Regions from separate parts of the Acidovorax sp. SDU_ACID1 genome, predicted to be linked through region 2. Evidence: predicted binding sites of a transcription regulator. Region 2 holds the regulator's gene; the other holds the start of a gene.

Region 1 (7,843 bases), 220 kb from region 2:
TTCGCGGCAGCCGCGTAGCCCCGGCATCAGATGCCGGGCGGGTTATGAACCCAATCGAGCTCTAGCGCTTATGCAGCAAGCGCTGGCAGCTCACTTTTCCATAGCTTCTGCCAGCAGCCAGTCCTTGAACGCGGCGATCTTGCCCGAGTAGCGCTGCAGCGCGGGCGTGACGAGGTAGTGGCCCTTGCCCGTGCGCAGCGGGCTGCCGAACGGGCGCACGAGGCGGCGGGCCTGGAAGTCCGCCTCCAGCATGTGCGGCTGGCCGATGGCGATGCCCAGCCCGTCCACCGCCGCCTGCCAGGTGAGGATGGAACTGCTGAAGATCATCTTCTCGGCCGTGTCGAACAGCTCTGGCAGGCCCGCGTGCGCGAGCCAGCGCGGCCAGTCGTCCTTGCGGTACTTGGAGACCAGCAGGCGCTTGCCGCGCAGCGCCTCGGCGGGCGCAGCGCCGGCCGCCAGGGAGCCGGGCGCGCAGACCGGCTCCACGATGTCCTCGAGCAGCAGTACCGCCTCGGCGCCGGGCCAGTGGCCGTCGCCGAGCACGATGGCCAGGTCGCACTGCTCGGCGCCGAAGTCCAGCGGCGCGCTGCTGTTGGTGATGGCCACCTCCACCTCGGGGTGCTGCGCCTTGAAGCGCGGCAGGCGCGGGATGAGCCAGCGCGCGGTGAGCGTAGTGTAGGTGCGCAGGCGGATGACGTTGTTCGAATACTTGCGCGTAATGGCCTCGGTGGCGGCGGCGATCTCCTCGAACGCCGGGCCGATGCGGCGCGCGTAGCCCTCGCCCACCTCGGTCAGGCGCACGCCCACGCGCTCGCGCGTGAAAAGCTGCACGCCCAGGTATTCCTCCAGCACGGCGATCTGGCGGCTCACGGCCGACTGGCTCACGTTCAGTTCGCTGGCCGCCAGCGTGAGGTTGCTGGTGCGCGCGACGACCTCGAAGACCTTGAGCGGGTTGAGCGGCGGCACCTTCATCGCGCGCCTCCGACCTCGCACCACGCCACGGGCAGGCCGGGCACGTCGACACGCGTGCGCAGCACCGGCCCTTGGCCGAGGTGACGAACAGCGTGCGACCGTCGGGGCCGCCCAGACAGGGCATGGTGGGACGCTCCACGGGCACGGGCAGCTCGGCCAGCACCTCGCCGCGCGGCGACAGGCGCAGCACGCGCGCGCCTTCGTAGAGCGCGCACCAGTAGGCGCCTTCGGCGTCCACGCAGGCGCCGTCGGGGCGGCCGCCGTAGGGCACGCCCTCTTGGCGCGGGTCGAAAGTGCGCAGCACGCACGGCGCGCCTACCGGGTCGCCGCGCTCGTCGCAGTTCCACGCGCGGATCGCGTGCGCAGGGGTGTCGGCCCAGTACATCGTGCGGCCATCGGGCGACCAGCCGAGCCCGTTGGCCGTGCGCGCGCCGTCCAGAACACGGCGCACCGAGCCCTCGCGCGCGTCGATGCAGTACAGCGCGGCGACGGGCTGGCGCGGGCCGCTCGCCGGTTCGTGCATCGTGCCCACCCAGAAGCGTCCCTGCGCGTCGCACTTGCCGTCGTTCGCGCGCTCGGTGGCCGGGTCGATAGGCAGGCGGGCGATCTCGGCCAGCGGCCCGCCCCACGCGGGCGCGTGGCAGATGCGGTCGCGCAGCGCGACCACGAGGCCCGCATCGGCACCGCTCTGGCGCGCGGGCGCGATGCAGCCGGGCTCGGCCGGCATGGGCCAGCACTGCGCGCCGCCGCCTCCGGCATCGCTGCGCCAGAGCGCACGGCCCGCGATGTCCACCCAGTACAGGCGCTCCTCGGCGGGGTGCCAGAACGGCGATTCGCCCAGCTGCGCGGGCCCTGCGGCAAGCGACTTCCAAGGTGTGTGCATGCGCGTGATTGTCCCGCACGGCCCGCCCCATAAAAAAGGCCCGCGCGAGGCGGGCCGAAGTTCCTTGGAAGTAACAGGTTGCCGGTTCAGCGATGGTAGGCCGTTTCGCCGTGGGAGCTGATGTCCAGGCCCTCGCGCTCGGCGTCTTCGGAGACGCGCAGGCCCATGAGCAGGTCGGCGATCTTGTAGGCGATGAAGGACACGACGCCCGACCACACGATGGTGAACAGCACGCTCTTGACCTGGATCCACACTTGCGCACCAATAGCGAAGTCTGCGCCCTGCACGCCGCCCAGGCTGGGCGCAGCGAACACGCCGGTCAGGATGGCGCCCACGATGCCGCCCACGCCGTGCACGCCGAACACGTCGAACGCGTCGTCGGCGCCCAGCATGCGCTTGAGGCCGCCCACACCCCACAGGCACACCAGGCCGGCGATGAGGCCGATCACGATGGAGCCCATGGGGCCGACGAAGCCCGCGGCGGGCGTGACGGCCACCAGGCCCGCCACGGCGCCGGAGGCAGCGCCCAGCATCGAGGCCTTGCCCTTGTGCAGCGCCTCGCCGGCGATCCACGACAGCGTGGCGGCGGCGGTGGCAAGCACCGTGTTCACGAAGGCCAGGCCGGCAGCGGCGTTGGCGGCACCGGCGGAGCCGGCGTTGAAGCCGAACCAGCCCACCCACAGCAGCGATGCGCCCACCATGGTCAGCGTCAGCGAGTGGGGCGTGAACGCTTCGCGGCCGAAGCCGATGCGCTTGCCCACCAGGTACGCACCCACCAGGCCCGCGATACCGGCGTTGATGTGCACCACGGTGCCGCCCGCGAAGTCCAGCGCGCCGTCGGCGCCCAGCAGGCCGCCGCCCCAGACGATGTGGGCCATGGGCACATAGCTGAAGGTGAACCACAGCAGCGCGAAGATCAGCACGGCGGAGAACTTGATGCGCTCGGCGAACGAGCCCACGATCAGCGCCACGGTGATGGCCGCGAAGGTGCCCTGGAACGAGACGAACACGTACTCGGGAATGGTCGCCAGCGCGCCGAAGGTCTCCATGTTCACGCCCTTGAGGAAGACCTTGGCGAAATCGCCGTAGAACTTGCCTTCGCCCGAGAACGCCAGGCTGTAGCCGTAGAGCGACCACAGGACGGAGATCAGCGAGAAGATCACGAACACCTGCATGAGCACCGACAGCATGTTCTTGCTGCGGCCCAGGCCGCCGTAGAACAGTGCCAGGCCTGGGATGGTCATGAGGATCACGAGCAGTGTGGAGGTGAGCATCCAGGCGGTGTCGCCCGAGTCGATCTTGGGCGGGGGCGCCTCAGCCGCGGGCGCTTCGGCGGCGGGTGCCACAGCCGGTGCGGCCGTTTCGGCGGCGGGCGCGGCAGCGGGTGCAGCGGCGGCGGCGGCTTCGGGCGCCGCGGGCGCCTGCGCCAGCGCGGCGGTGCCGCCGGCCAGCAGGCTCATGCCGAGCAACAGGGAAGCAAGCAGTTTTTTCATGGCATTTCTCCGTTGCGGTAGGTCAGAGGGCTTCCTTGCCCGTTTCGCCAGTGCGGATGCGCACGACCTGTTCGAGGTCGGCCACGAAGATCTTCCCGTCGCCGATCTTGCCGGTGCGGGCCGAGCCCTCGATGGCTTCGATGGCACGCTCGACGAGGTCATCGGACACGGCGGCCTCGATCTTCACCTTGGGCAAGAAGTCCACGACGTATTCAGCGCCGCGGTACAGCTCGGTGTGGCCCTTCTGGCGCCCGAAGCCCTTCACCTCGGTCACGGTGATGCCCTGCACGCCGATGTCGGAGAGCGCCTCGCGCACCTCGTCGAGCTTGAAGGGTTTGATGATGGCGGTGACCATTTTCATGATCGGCTCCTTGGAAATCGGTTAGAGGGTCTTGGTGAGCGTGAGGATCAGGCGCGCCTTGTTCGCGTCGCCGAAGAAGCCCTTCTTGTTGGCGCCCGCCACCATGGCCGACAGCGACAGGCCGTCGCCGAAGTCGTAGGCGCCGCCCACGCTGTAGTCGACGTAGTTGGGCACGCCGAGGTCCTTGATGTCGCTGGCGAAGCGCGTGAAGCCCACGGCGGCCTTGAGCGTGACCGAGGGCGCCACCTCCTGCGCGAAGGCCAGGTTCAGGTAGCCCGTATTGCGCCCCTTCAGGCTGGAGGTCTTGGCGCCGGCCCAGCCGAAGTAGTCCTTGGAGACGGTGTGCGAATACTTGGCCGTGAGCGGCCCGAAGGTGGCCGCGCCGTACAGCTCGGTGGTGTTGCCGTTGGTGTTGCCGGGGTAGACGTAGGTGAGCGCGCCCACGTCCAGGTCCACGTCGCCGGCCTTGAACTTGTAGCCGCCGTAGAAATCGACCTCGACCGAGTTGCCGTCCAGCCAGTCGACGCTGGAGTTCCAGTTGCCCACGTAGAAGCCGCTCTCGCCGAAGGTGTAGTCGAAGCCGCCCTGGATGGCCGGGTTCACGCCCTTGATGCGGTTCACGTCCTGGTCCTGGCCGCGAAACTTGTAGTTGCTGGTCAGCGACACGTTGGCCGTCAGTTCGGCGCTCGCCAGGGTGGGCACGACCGCAGCGGCCAGCGCCAGGCTCAGGGACTTCAGGGATGCAGGGGACATGGTTCCTCCGGGATGTGTTGAAAGCGGATGCATCCCTGCAATGCATGGAGCGTGCCAGGCGCCGTTGCCGCTACATTTGGCGACATGCGTGCACGGGAGCAGGTCCATCGCGCACCAGATTGGGGAGAGTCCGCGCAATGAGTCTTGCTTTGGTGCAAAGCCGCGCCCTGATGGGCCTGCAGGCGCCCGCAGTCACCGTCGAGGTGCATCTGGCCAATGGCCTGCCCAGCTTCACGCTGGTGGGTCTGGCCGAGATCGAGGTGAAGGAGGCGCGCGAGCGCGTGCGCTCCGCGCTGCAGAACGCGGGGCTGGAGTTCCCCTCGAACAAGAAAATCACCGTCAACCTCGCCCCCGCCGACCTGCCCAAGGACTCGGGCCGGTTCGACCTGCCCATCGCCCTGGGGCTGCTCGCGGCCAGCGGCCAGATCGATGCCGCGCGGCTGGCGGGCTGGGAGTTCGCGGGCGAGTTGTCGCTGTCCGGCCAGCTGCGGCCGGTGCGCGGCGCGCTGGCCACGGCGCTGGCGCTGCGCGCCCAGGAACAGCCTGCGCGCATGGTGCTGCCGCTCGGCAGCGCCGAGGAGGCCGCGCTGGTGCCCGGCACCGAGATCTACGGCGCACGCCACCTGCTGGACGTGGTGCGCCAGTTCCTGCCCGTGGACCCCGGCCCCGATACCCAAGCCGATGGCTGGCAGCGCCTGCAGTCCACGCCGCCGCCCATGCCCGCCAGCGGCCCCGACCTCGCCGACGTGAAAGGCCAGACCGCTCCCAAGCGCGCGCTGGAGATCGCCGCCGCCGGCGGCCACGGCCTGCTGCTGGTGGGCCCGCCGGGCTCGGGCAAGTCCATGCTGGCCCAGCGCTTCGCCGGTCTGCTGCCGCCCATGGACGTGGAGCAGGCGCTGGAAAGCGCCGCCATCGCCAGCCTGGCCGGGCGCTTCACGCCCGCGCAATGGATGCAGCGCGCCACCGCCAGCCCGCACCACACGAGCAGCGCCGTGGCCCTGGTGGGCGGCGGCTCGCCGCCGAGGCCCGGCGAGATCTCCCTGGCCCACGAAGGCGTTCTGTATCTGGACGAATTCCCCGAGTTCGCCCGCAGCGCGCTGGAGGCGCTGCGCGAGCCGCTGGAGACCGGCCGCATCACCATCGCCCGCGCGGCGCAGCGCGCCGAGTTCCCCGCGCGCTTCCAGCTCATCGCCGCCATGAACCCCTGCCCGTGCGGCTTCGCGGGCTCCACCCAGCGCGCCTGCCGCTGCACGCCTGACCAGGTCGCACGCTACCAGGGCAAGCTGAGCGGCCCGCTGCTCGACCGCATCGACCTGCACGTGGAAGTGCCCGCCCTGCCCCCGCAGGAGCTGCTGCACGCCCCGCCGGGCGAGGCCAGCCATGCCGTGCGCGCACGCGTGGCTGCCGCGCGCGAACGGGCCCTGGCGCGCCAGGGCAAGCCCAACCACGCGCTGCAGGGGCAGGAGATCGACACACACCTGGCACTGCAGGACGCCGCCGCGCAGTTCCTGCAGACCGCCGCCACGCGCCTGGGCTGGTCGGCGCGCAGCACGCACCGGGCGCTGAAGGTGGCCCGCACCATCGCCGATCTGGCGGGCAGCGACATGGTGGGCACGGCCCACGTGGCCGAGGCCGTGCAGTACCGGCGCGTGCTGCGGGGCACGTCGCCATAGACGCAGCCTTGCGGCTACGCCAATGCGTCGGTGATCGGCTTCATGTTCTCCGCGCAGGCGTGCAGGGCGGGCACGATGCGCCGCTCCACTTCTTCCGTCGTCCAGGGCTCGCCGATGGAGGTCACGTTGAGTCCGACCGTGCTCCACCCCGTGGCACTGGGCAAGGCGATGGCAGCACCGAACAATCCGTGCACCAGTTCGGAATTGACGAAGCTCCAACCGCGTTCGCGGATACGCGACAGCTCCTGATGGAGGCTCGCGCGCGTCGTGACGGTATGCGGCGCGAGCCGGTTGAGCGCGCCCCCAGGCAGATGGTCCGCGAGCTGCGCGGGCGGCAATTGCGCCAGCAGCACCCTGCCCAATGAATGCGCGAAAGCAGGCAGCCGGTCGCCGGCACGCAGATCCAGCTTGATGGGCCGGTCCGCCTCGATCCGCTCGATGAACAGCACATCCGGGCCAGACAGCACGCCCAGCGCCACGCCCACCCCCATCTCGCGGGACAGCGCGAACAGGTGAGGCCGCGCCGAGGCCGCCAGGCCCAGGGAGCGGAAATAGCGGTAGCCCAGCTCGATCGACTTGGGCGCAAGCGAGAAGAAGCGGTCGCGCACCTGCAGGTAGCCCAATTCGGCCAGCGTCAGCAGGATGCGCCGCGAGGCCGGCCGCGTGATGCCCAGCCGCTCCGCGGCGGACTGGATGGTGACGCTGTGCGTCTGCTCATCGAACATTTCCAGCAACTGCAGGCCGTTGGCCAGAGCATCGAGAAATTCGCGCTTCCCTTCGTTCCCGGCAGCCGCGGCCACCCCCTTGCGTTCCATACGTTCTCCCGGTTCACCGCCGCGTGCACGGCGCGCAGCGCGTTTGACAGCCTAACCCAATGCCGATAGAGTTATTAGCGAACATTTGTTCGCCATTCATTGATCGGAGACAAACCCCATGCAGATTTCCCCGCTTTCCGAGCGATTCGGCGTTGCCATCGACGGCATCGACCTGGGCAGCGCGCTGGACCCGGAGGCGTTCGACCGCCTGCACCGGCTGTTCGTGGACCACAAGCTGGTGTGCTTCAAGAACCAGTCGCTGTCAGCCGAGGCGCAGATCGCTTTCAGCCGCCGCTTCGGCCCCCTGGAAGTCCACATCCTGTCGCAGTACAACCACCCGGAGCATCCCGAAATCTTCCGTCTGTCCAACCGCGTCGTGGATGGCAAGCCCATGGGTATTTCGGATGGCGGCTCCTACTGGCACTCCGACCTGGCGTTCCAGGAACAGCCGGCCAAGGCCACCATCCTGAACGCGCTGGAAATCCCGCCCGAGGGCGGCGACACGCTGTTCGTGAACATGGAGGCTGCCTATGAAGCCCTCTCCGACGAATGGAAGCAACGGCTGCAGGGGCTGCAAGCCGTCCACCGCTACCGCCGCAGGCAAACCACCGACGGGCAAAGCACCCAGGTCGAGCTGAACGACGCGCAGAAGAACCAGACCCCCGACGTGGTGCACCCGCTGATTCGCACCAACCCCGACACGGGCCGCCAATCCATCTTCGCGCACAAGGGCATGACGGCCGAGATCGTGGGCCTGCCCCGTGAGGAAAGCGACCGCATCCTGGACTTCCTGTTCGAGCACACGGTCCAGCCGCAGTTTCGCTACGACTTCCGCTGGAGCCCCGGCGACGTGGTGATGTGGGACAACCGCTCCACCATGCACAGCGCCACCA
Region 2 (7,843 bases):
ATGACGACGCCCGCCGCACCCGCCTGCTGCGCGTTCAGCACCTTGACGGAGAACTCGCAGTTGCCACGGTCTATGAGGGCGATCTTGTTGGTGAGGCTGGAGGCGTTGGTCAAGGGCGTGCAGCCGTCGGCCGGGGCTGCCACGGCCACATCGGCCGTGAGGTCGAACGCGAGCGGCCCGAATTGCGCACCGGCGGGAGGCTGGGTGAAAGTCACGCCGGCGGCACTGGCCTGCACGCCCCCCCGGTTGAGGAAGCGGTACATCTGCATGCGCGGCGGCGCGCCGTCCGCCGGGGTGGACATGTTGGCGTTGTTGGTGCCGCTGTAGTCCAGCGCCTCGGCGCGCATGGCATCGCCGTCCTGCCCGCCCCGGCCGAAGTTGTCGGCCTGGGCGTTGCCCGCGGCTTCGTCGAAGCCCGCGTCGTAGAACCAGTCGTGCAGCCAGTTGGTGGCGTAGAACAGGTTGACCACCGAGGCGTCGATCTGGCCCGGGTTCGCCTGCGGCCCCTGGTCCGGGTCGTAGACGTAGTCGAAAACGCCGGGCGCGGAAATGCTGGCGATGCGGTCGCCGCCTACGTTGAAGCCATCGGGCGCGGCCAGGTCGGCATAGGCATGCACGTTGTTGCCCTGGGTTTGCGTGGCACCGCTAGGTAGCCAGGGATCGTTGCGGGAGAACGGCGCGTTTTGCAGCGTCAACAGGTTGGGCGACGCCATGGGGGCGGCGTAGCCGTTGGGCGTGCCGGCGGGGTGGGGCGTTCCGTTGCGGCCCTGGGGGCCGGGCCAGGGCGTGTAGGGCGGCGTCGCGTCGGCGGGCACGCGGTAGCTGAAGTCGGCGTGCGCCGTCTGGTCGTGGCGCAGCAGCAGGCGGGCGTCGCTGCTGGCCACCACGTAGGCGTAGGCATGTTCCTGCCCCTCCTGCAGCACGCGCACTTCCACGTAGGTGGCGGCCACCAGCCCCTGGGGGAGGCGGAACCACACGGGTTTGGTGCGGGCGGACAGGAGCGTGGCACCGTCCTCGCCACTGGTCCCGCCGGGCAGCACCCACCACTGGTAGGCCCCCTGGGGTGCGCCGCTGGGCTGGAGCAGGTGCTCCACGGCGGCAAAGCCCCAGTCCTGCAAGGCGCGGGCCAGGGCGCCGGGGGCGGTGAGGGGCTGCGCGAGCGCCGCCTTGGGCTGGGGCGCCAGGGCGGTGCTGCCCAGGTAGCCACCGATGGCCGTGACCTGCCCCTCGGCGTCCAGCAGCACGGTGGCCTGCTCGCGGAAAACCTCGATGCCATCGCGCCGGCTGGTCAGGCGCACCAGGCGCGCGCCACCGGGCAGGGCTTGCACGTGGTGCAGCACGGCGGCGTCGGCCTCTTGCTCGGTGATGCCGTACAGGCCGGCCAGGGCTTTCAATTCGCCGCGCGCGGCGCTGGCGGGATCGGCGTTCGCGGGGCGCGACTTGGCCAGGGAAGGCCTCAATTGCACGAAGGTGGGCACGCCCAGCCGTTCCTCGCGCGAGAGGCTCTGCACCTGGACGGGCAAGGCCTGGGCGGCCTTGCGCTGCACTGCGGGGGGCCTCTCCCAGGGCGTCGATGGGCGCAAGCTCGCGGGCGTGGGCAAGCGGCAGTGTCAGGACAGCGGCGCACAGCAGTGCGCGGCCCCAGGAGCCCCAGATAGGTGAGTGCATGGCGTTTGAACTATGGGTTTGATAGCTGCCTGCGCTTGCCAGGCAAGGGCTAAAGCCCAAAAACACTCAAACCAAGCCCACGCGGCCAAACAATGTTAACGGAATGTGACTTTTCGCAACATCCCTGAAATTGGGTAATTTGCGGTCTGCCGCCGCCCGCATGTTCAGGATGCCGACGCGACGCGCTGAAGCAGCAACTGCCGCACCGATTCAGGGATGGGCGCGGGCTTGCGGGCCGCGCGGTCGATGAACACGATGCCGGTCTTGCCGCGCGCGATCTCGCGGCACTGGGTCTTCTCCGTCATGCGGAAGACGAGGTCGAAGCCGTAGCGGTTGAAGTCTTGCGGCGCCATCTCCACGCGCAGCGTCTCGCCGTGGAAGGCCTCGGACTTGTATTGGGCGACCATGTCGCCCACCACGGTGGCAAGGCCCGCCACATCGGCCTCCGGGTAGCCCAGGGAGCGGAAAAAGCGCACGCGCGCCTCGGAAACGAGGCTGAGCAGCTGCGCGTTGTCCAGGTGCCCGCCCTGGTTGACGTGGCTGATGTAGACCTGCAGCTCGGTGGCGAAGCCGAAATGGGCGGGAAGGTCGAAGACGACGCGGGCCATGGAGAGGGGTGTTTTCTAGAGCGCCTTGCGCAGGTTGGCGGGCGCGATCTTGAGCGCCTCGCGGTACTTGGCCACGGTGCGGCGTGCGCACTCGATACCCTGTTCCTTGAGCATGTCGGCGATCTGGCTGTCCGACAGGGGCTTGTGCGGGTTCTCGGCGGCCACGAACTGCTTGATGAGCGCGCGCACGGCCGTGCTGGAGGCGTTGCCGCCGGTCTCGGTGCCCAGGCCGGAGCCGAAGAAATACTTCAGCTCGAACGTGCCCTGCGGCGTGGCCATGTACTTGGCGGTGGTCACCCGGCTGATGGTGGACTCGTGCAGGCCCAGCTCGTCGGCGATGTCGCGCAGCACCAGCGGGCGCATGGCCAGCTCGCCGTGGACGAAGAAGTTCTTCTGCCGCTCGACGATGGCGGTGGAGACGCGCAGGATGGTGTCGAAGCGCTGCTGGATGTTCTTGATGAACCAGCGCGCCTCCTGCAGGCGCTGCTGCAGCGCCTGGTGGCCTTCGCTGCCGCGCCCGCCACGCAGCGCTCCGGCGTAGATGTCGTGCACGCGCAGGCGGGGCATCACGTCGGGGTTGAGCTGCACGCTGAAGCGCTGCTGCGCGCCGCGCCCGGTTTTGCGCACGATGACGTCGGGCACGATGATGTTGCGGTCCACGTCGGCGAAGCGCCGGCCGGGGCGCGGCTCCAGCCGCGCGATGAGCGCCATGGCGGCGCGCGTCACGTCTTCGCTGCTGCCGGCGGCCTGGGCCAGGCGGCGCACGTCGCGCTTGGCCAGCAACTCCAGCGGCTGGCGGCAGATGGCGAGCGCGGCCTGGATCACGGCCGGGTCGCCCTCCTCGTCCTGGTCCATCGCACGCAGCTGCAGCGCCAGGCATTCGGCCAGGTTGCGCGCGCCTACGCCGGCGGGCTCCAGGCTTTGCAGCAGGCCCAGGGCGACGGTGAAGCGGTGCACCAGCTCGTCCACCTGCTCGGGGTCTTCGGTGCCGGCCAGGCTCTGCGCGAGGGATTCGAGCGGCTCGTCGAGGTAACCGTCGTCGTTCAGCGATTCGATGAGGAAGCGCAGCGCGGCGCAGTCCACCTCCGACAGACGCAGCGAGAGCGCCTGGCGGTGCAGATGGTCGGTGAGCGATTCGTGGCTGCGGGCGAGCTCCGTGGCGTCCACCTCGTCGCCATCGCCGCTGGAAGATCCGGTGCGCGCGGGGGCATCGCCGCCCCACTCGCCGTCGTCGGGGGCCATCTCGACGGTGCCGTCGCCCTCCCAGTCCGGGGAGGGTTCAGGTTCATTTGGGGCTTCAGCGCTTGCTGGCTCAGCGCTGGCAGCTCCTGAATAAGAAGCATCTTCGTCGGCACTGGCGGGCGCATCGGCCTGGGCGATGCCGAACTCCTCGCGCGGCGCCTCATCCTGCGCCACCTCCAGGAAGGGGTTGTCGCCGAGCATCTGCTCGACTTCCTGCGCCAGCTCCAGCGTGGAGAGCTGCAGCAGCCGGATCGACTGCTGCAACTGCGGCGTGAGCGCCAGATGCTGCGAGACACGCAGCGACAGGCTGGGTTTCATCACATCCTGAAGTGTTCGCCGAGATAGACGCGGCGCACTTCAGCGTTATCGACAATTTCGGACGGCGTGCCCTGCGCGAGCACCTGGCCGTCGCTGATGATGAAGGCGTGGTCGCAGATGCCCAGGGTCTCGCGCACGTTGTGGTCGGTGATGAGCACGCCGATGCCGCGCTCCTTGAGGAAGCCGATGATGCGCTGGATCTCGATCACGGCGATGGGGTCGATGCCCGCGAAGGGCTCGTCCAGCAGGATGAAGCGCGGCTGCGTGGCCAGCGCCCGGGCGATTTCCACGCGCCTGCGCTCGCCGCCCGACAGCGCCAGCGCGGGCGATTCGCGCAGGTGCTGCACGCGCAGTTCTTCGAGCAGCGCGGTGAGGCGGCGCTCGATCTCGGCGCGCGCCAGGGAGCGGCCGGCCTCGTCCTTCTGCAGCTCCAGCACGGCCCGCACGTTCTCTTCGACGTTGAGCTTGCGGAAGATCGAGGCCTCCTGCGGCAGGTAGGACAGCCCCAGGCGCGAGCGCCGGTGGATGGGCATGTGGGTGACGTCCTGGCCGTCGATGCGGATGCTGCCGCCGTCGCTGCGCACCAGGCCCACGATCATGTAGAACGACGTGGTCTTGCCCGCGCCGTTGGGGCCGAGCAGGCCCACCACCTCGCCCTTTTGCACCGCCACCGACACGTCCTTGACCACCTTGCGGCTGCCGTAGGACTTCTGCAGGTGCCAGGCTTCCAGGCGGCTGCCGTTTCCGGCATCCGTGGCGTGCGCCGCGGGCGCCTGTGCCTCGTGCGCGGCCATCACTTCGCGCCGCCGCCCAGTTCGGGGCTGGAACGCAGCGCGGGCGCGTCGGCGGGTGCCGGCGCGGGCTGCGCGCCGGAGGCGGGTTCCTTGGGCGAGAGCACGGCGCGGATGCGCCCGCCGGGCGTGCCCGCGCTGGTGCCGGCCGGCGCGGTCTTCTGGCCGTCCACGGTGAAGACGTCCGTGAGGTTGTTGTAGACGATGAGCGCGCCGGCCAGCTCGTCGGTCAGCGTGGCCTCGCGGTAGCGGCGCAGCTCGGCGCGGCGGATGAGCCGCACCTTGTCGGCGCGGCCGTCGTATTCGATGAGCTCGCCCTCGCCCTCGACGAATTCGTCGGGCGCGCCGGGCGCGGTGTCGCGCTTCTGGCGGAAGAAGGCGCGCTTGCCCTGCTCCGCCGTCACCACGCCGTACTGGAAGCCGTCGGCGTCCTGGCGCACTTCGAGCTGCGCGCCGCGCAGCACGATGGTGCCCTTGGTCATGACCACGCGGCCGGAGAACACGCTGGTCTGCTTGAGCTCATCGTGGCGCAGCGCGTCGGCCTCGATGTTCATGGGCTTGTTGCGGTCGGCCTTCTCGGCACGGGCGCCCCACGAGGCACAGGCCAGCGCGCAGAGCAGGAGGAGCGGGAGCAGTCGTTTTCTCATAGGGCACGAATCTTGCGGTCCATTGTACTGACGCATGCGCCCCAGCTTCTAAAAAGACAAAGCGCGCCCCGGGGGCGCGCTCGTGTAGCGGAAACGGGCAGTCAACCCTTGCGCGCCTGCGACGCCAAGTATTCCACCACCTGCAGCACGCTCTGCATGTTGCCGGCCATGGTGCCGTCGGTGTAGTAGCGGCCCGCCACGCCCATGGAGGGCACGCCCTCGACCTGGTAGGCGTCCTGCAACTGCGAGGCCTTGCGCACCTGGTTGGAGACGGTGAAGGAGTTGTAGACCTCCTTGAACTTCGCCACGTCCACGCCTTGCTTGCCGATCCAGTCGAAGATCAGGTCGTCCTTGTTCAGAGGCAGCCGCTCCACGTGCACGGCGCGGAACACCTTGGCGTGCAGTTCGGGCAGCTTGCCCATCCCTTCGAGCGTGTAGTAGAGCTTCTGCTGGGGCACGAAGCTGGAATTGAACGCCACGGGCACGCGGCGGATGTGCAGCTCCTTGGGCGCGGACTTGATCCAGGCCTCCAGCGTGGGCTCGAAGGCGTTGCAGTGCCCGCAGCTGTACCAGAAGAACTCGATCACCTCGACCTTGCCGACGGGTGCTTCCGATGCCACGGGCTTGCCGAGCTTGGCGTAGTCCTTGCCCTCCTTGAACTGGCGGGCCTGCGCGAAAGCGGGCGCAGCCATCGGCAGGCTCAAGGCAGCGGCGGCGGCCGTCGTTGCGGTGGACAGGGAGAACTCGCGGCGTTTCATTTGATAGGTCACTCCGATGGAAGGAAGGCTGTGTGAACCAGCCCATGACGAAAAGTTTCAGCGCTGCACCCGCACGAGGGCGGAATCCACGCCCGCGCCGTCGAGCTTTTCCTTCAGGGATTCGGCGTCGTCGCGTTTGGCGAAAGGCCCCACGCGCACGCGAAAGACCGTGCGGCCGTTCTGTTCGCGCTCGCTCACGCGCGCCTCCCAGCCGAGCATGGCCAGCTTGGCGCGCTGCGCGTCGGCATCCTGCTGGGTGCGGAAGGCCCCCGCCTGGATGAAGTAGTCGAACGGATCGGCGCCCGTGGTGGGCGCGGGCGGCGGCGGTGCGGCCGCGGCCTTCGCGCGGGCTAGGTCACCCAGCGGATCAGCCGACTGCGCCGGCCGGCTGGCCGCGGCGGTGGGTGCCGCGGGCGTCGCAGTCACTGCGGGCGCCGGCGCGGGAGCGGCGGCCATGCTACTGGCGGGCGCCTGGGGCGCGGAGGCCGGGGCGGCGGGCCGCGCCGGGTTCTTGCCGTACAGCGGCGCGTTCGGGTCCCAGTTCTTGTTGCGCTGGGCCTCGGCCGCGTCCTGCTCGGGGGCGCGCGGGGCGTTCTTGTTGAGGAACGGCACGGGCACCTTGGTCACGTAGACGGCCACCGCCAGCGCGGCACCGAGCCCGACGATCATCCCCAGGATGAACCCCACGATGGTGCCGCCGCGTTGCTGCTTCTTCATATCAGTGATCACTTACATTCTGGCTGGCGCCGACACGCCCAGCACCGCCAGGCCATTGTGCAATACCTGCGCGGTGGCGGCGACCAGGGCCAGGCGCGCGCGCTTGACGCGCTCGTCATCCACCAGGATGCGCTCGGCGTCGTAGTAGCTGTGGTACGCGGCCGCCAGGTCGCGCAGGTAGAAGGTCACGTCGTGCGGCGCGTTGCCCTGCGCGGCCGCCGTGAGCATCTCGGGGTACTTGGCCAGCAGCAGCATGAGAGCCTGGGCCTGGGGGCCGTCGAGCGCGGCCAGGTCCACGTCCCGCAGTTCGGCCACGTCGTAGGACTCGCGCCAGCCGCGCAGCACCGAGCAGATGCGCGCGTGGGCGTACTGCACGTAGTAGACCGGGTTGTCGTTGTTCTGCGCCACCGCCAGGTCGACGTCGAAGGTGTATTCGGTGTCGGGCTTGCGCGAGAGCAGGAAGAAGCGCACCGCGTCCTTGCTGGTCCACTCGATCAGGTCGCGCAGCGTGACGTAGCTGCCCGCGCGCTTGCTGATCTTCACCTCCTCGCCGTTGCGCACCACGCGCACCATGGTGTGCAGCACGTAGTCGGGATAGCCCTGGGGAATGCCAACTTGGGCCGCCTGCAGCCCGGCGCGCACGCGCGCGATGGTGCCGTGGTGGTCCGTTCCTGGATGTTGACCACCTTGGCGAAGCCGCGCTGGAACTTCTGGATGTGGTAGGCCACGTCGGGCACGAAATAGGTATAGGTGCCGTCCTGCTTGCGCATGACGCGGTCCTTGTCGTCGCCGTAGTCGGTGGACTTGAGCCACAGCGCGCCGTCCTGCTGGTAGGTCTTGCCGTTGGCGACCAGGCGCTGCACGGTGGCGTCCACGTGGCCGTTGGCGTAGAGGCTGGACTCCAGGTAGTACTGGTCGAACTTCAGGTTGAACGCCTGCAGGTCCTTGTCCTGCTCGTTGCGCAGGTAGGCCACGGCGAACTGGCGGATGTTGTCGTAGTCCTCCACGTCGCCGTTGGCCGAGAACTCGCGGTCGTCGGCCTTCACCGTTTCCTTGTTCAGGAAGGCCTGGGCGATGTCGGCGATGTAGTCGCC

The links. Region 2 encodes sigma-54, which starts transcription at its own class of promoters, with help from an activator protein. Its sites were predicted from a motif close to TGGCANGNAANCTGCTTT; they were not measured.
Region 1: a site for sigma-54 is predicted at 4,502-4,519, ahead of AAG689_RS21115 (TorF family putative porin). Genes of this name have one in related genera too.

Annotation. Positions count from the first base shown of each region.
Region 1 is NZ_CP152342.1:4,292,352-4,300,194, forward strand. It holds gene AAG689_RS21090 (HigA family addiction module antitoxin) at 1-18, shown strand, start outside; gene AAG689_RS21095 (LysR substrate-binding domain-containing protein) at 91-972, opposite strand; partial or broken gene AAG689_RS21100 (SMP-30/gluconolactonase/LRE family protein) at 1,103-1,855, opposite strand; gene AAG689_RS21105 (ammonium transporter) at 1,942-3,348, opposite strand; gene glnK (P-II family nitrogen regulator) at 3,371-3,709, opposite strand; gene AAG689_RS21115 (TorF family putative porin) at 3,731-4,462, opposite strand; gene AAG689_RS21120 (YifB family Mg chelatase-like AAA ATPase) at 4,600-6,135, shown strand; gene AAG689_RS21125 (IclR family transcriptional regulator C-terminal domain-containing protein) at 6,150-6,950, opposite strand; gene AAG689_RS21130 (TauD/TfdA dioxygenase family protein) at 7,069-7,843, shown strand, end outside.
Region 2 is NZ_CP152342.1:4,075,397-4,083,239, forward strand. It holds gene AAG689_RS19970 (M36 family metallopeptidase) at 1-1,547, opposite strand, end outside; gene AAG689_RS19975 (acyl-CoA thioesterase) at 1,833-2,276, opposite strand; gene AAG689_RS19980 (RNA polymerase factor sigma-54) at 2,292-3,836, opposite strand; gene lptB (LPS export ABC transporter ATP-binding protein) at 3,836-4,630, opposite strand; gene lptA (lipopolysaccharide transport periplasmic protein LptA) at 4,630-5,274, opposite strand; gene AAG689_RS19995 (thiol:disulfide interchange protein DsbA/DsbL) at 5,376-6,032, opposite strand; gene AAG689_RS20000 (SPOR domain-containing protein) at 6,090-6,749, opposite strand; partial or broken gene argS (arginine--tRNA ligase) at 6,762-7,843, opposite strand, start outside.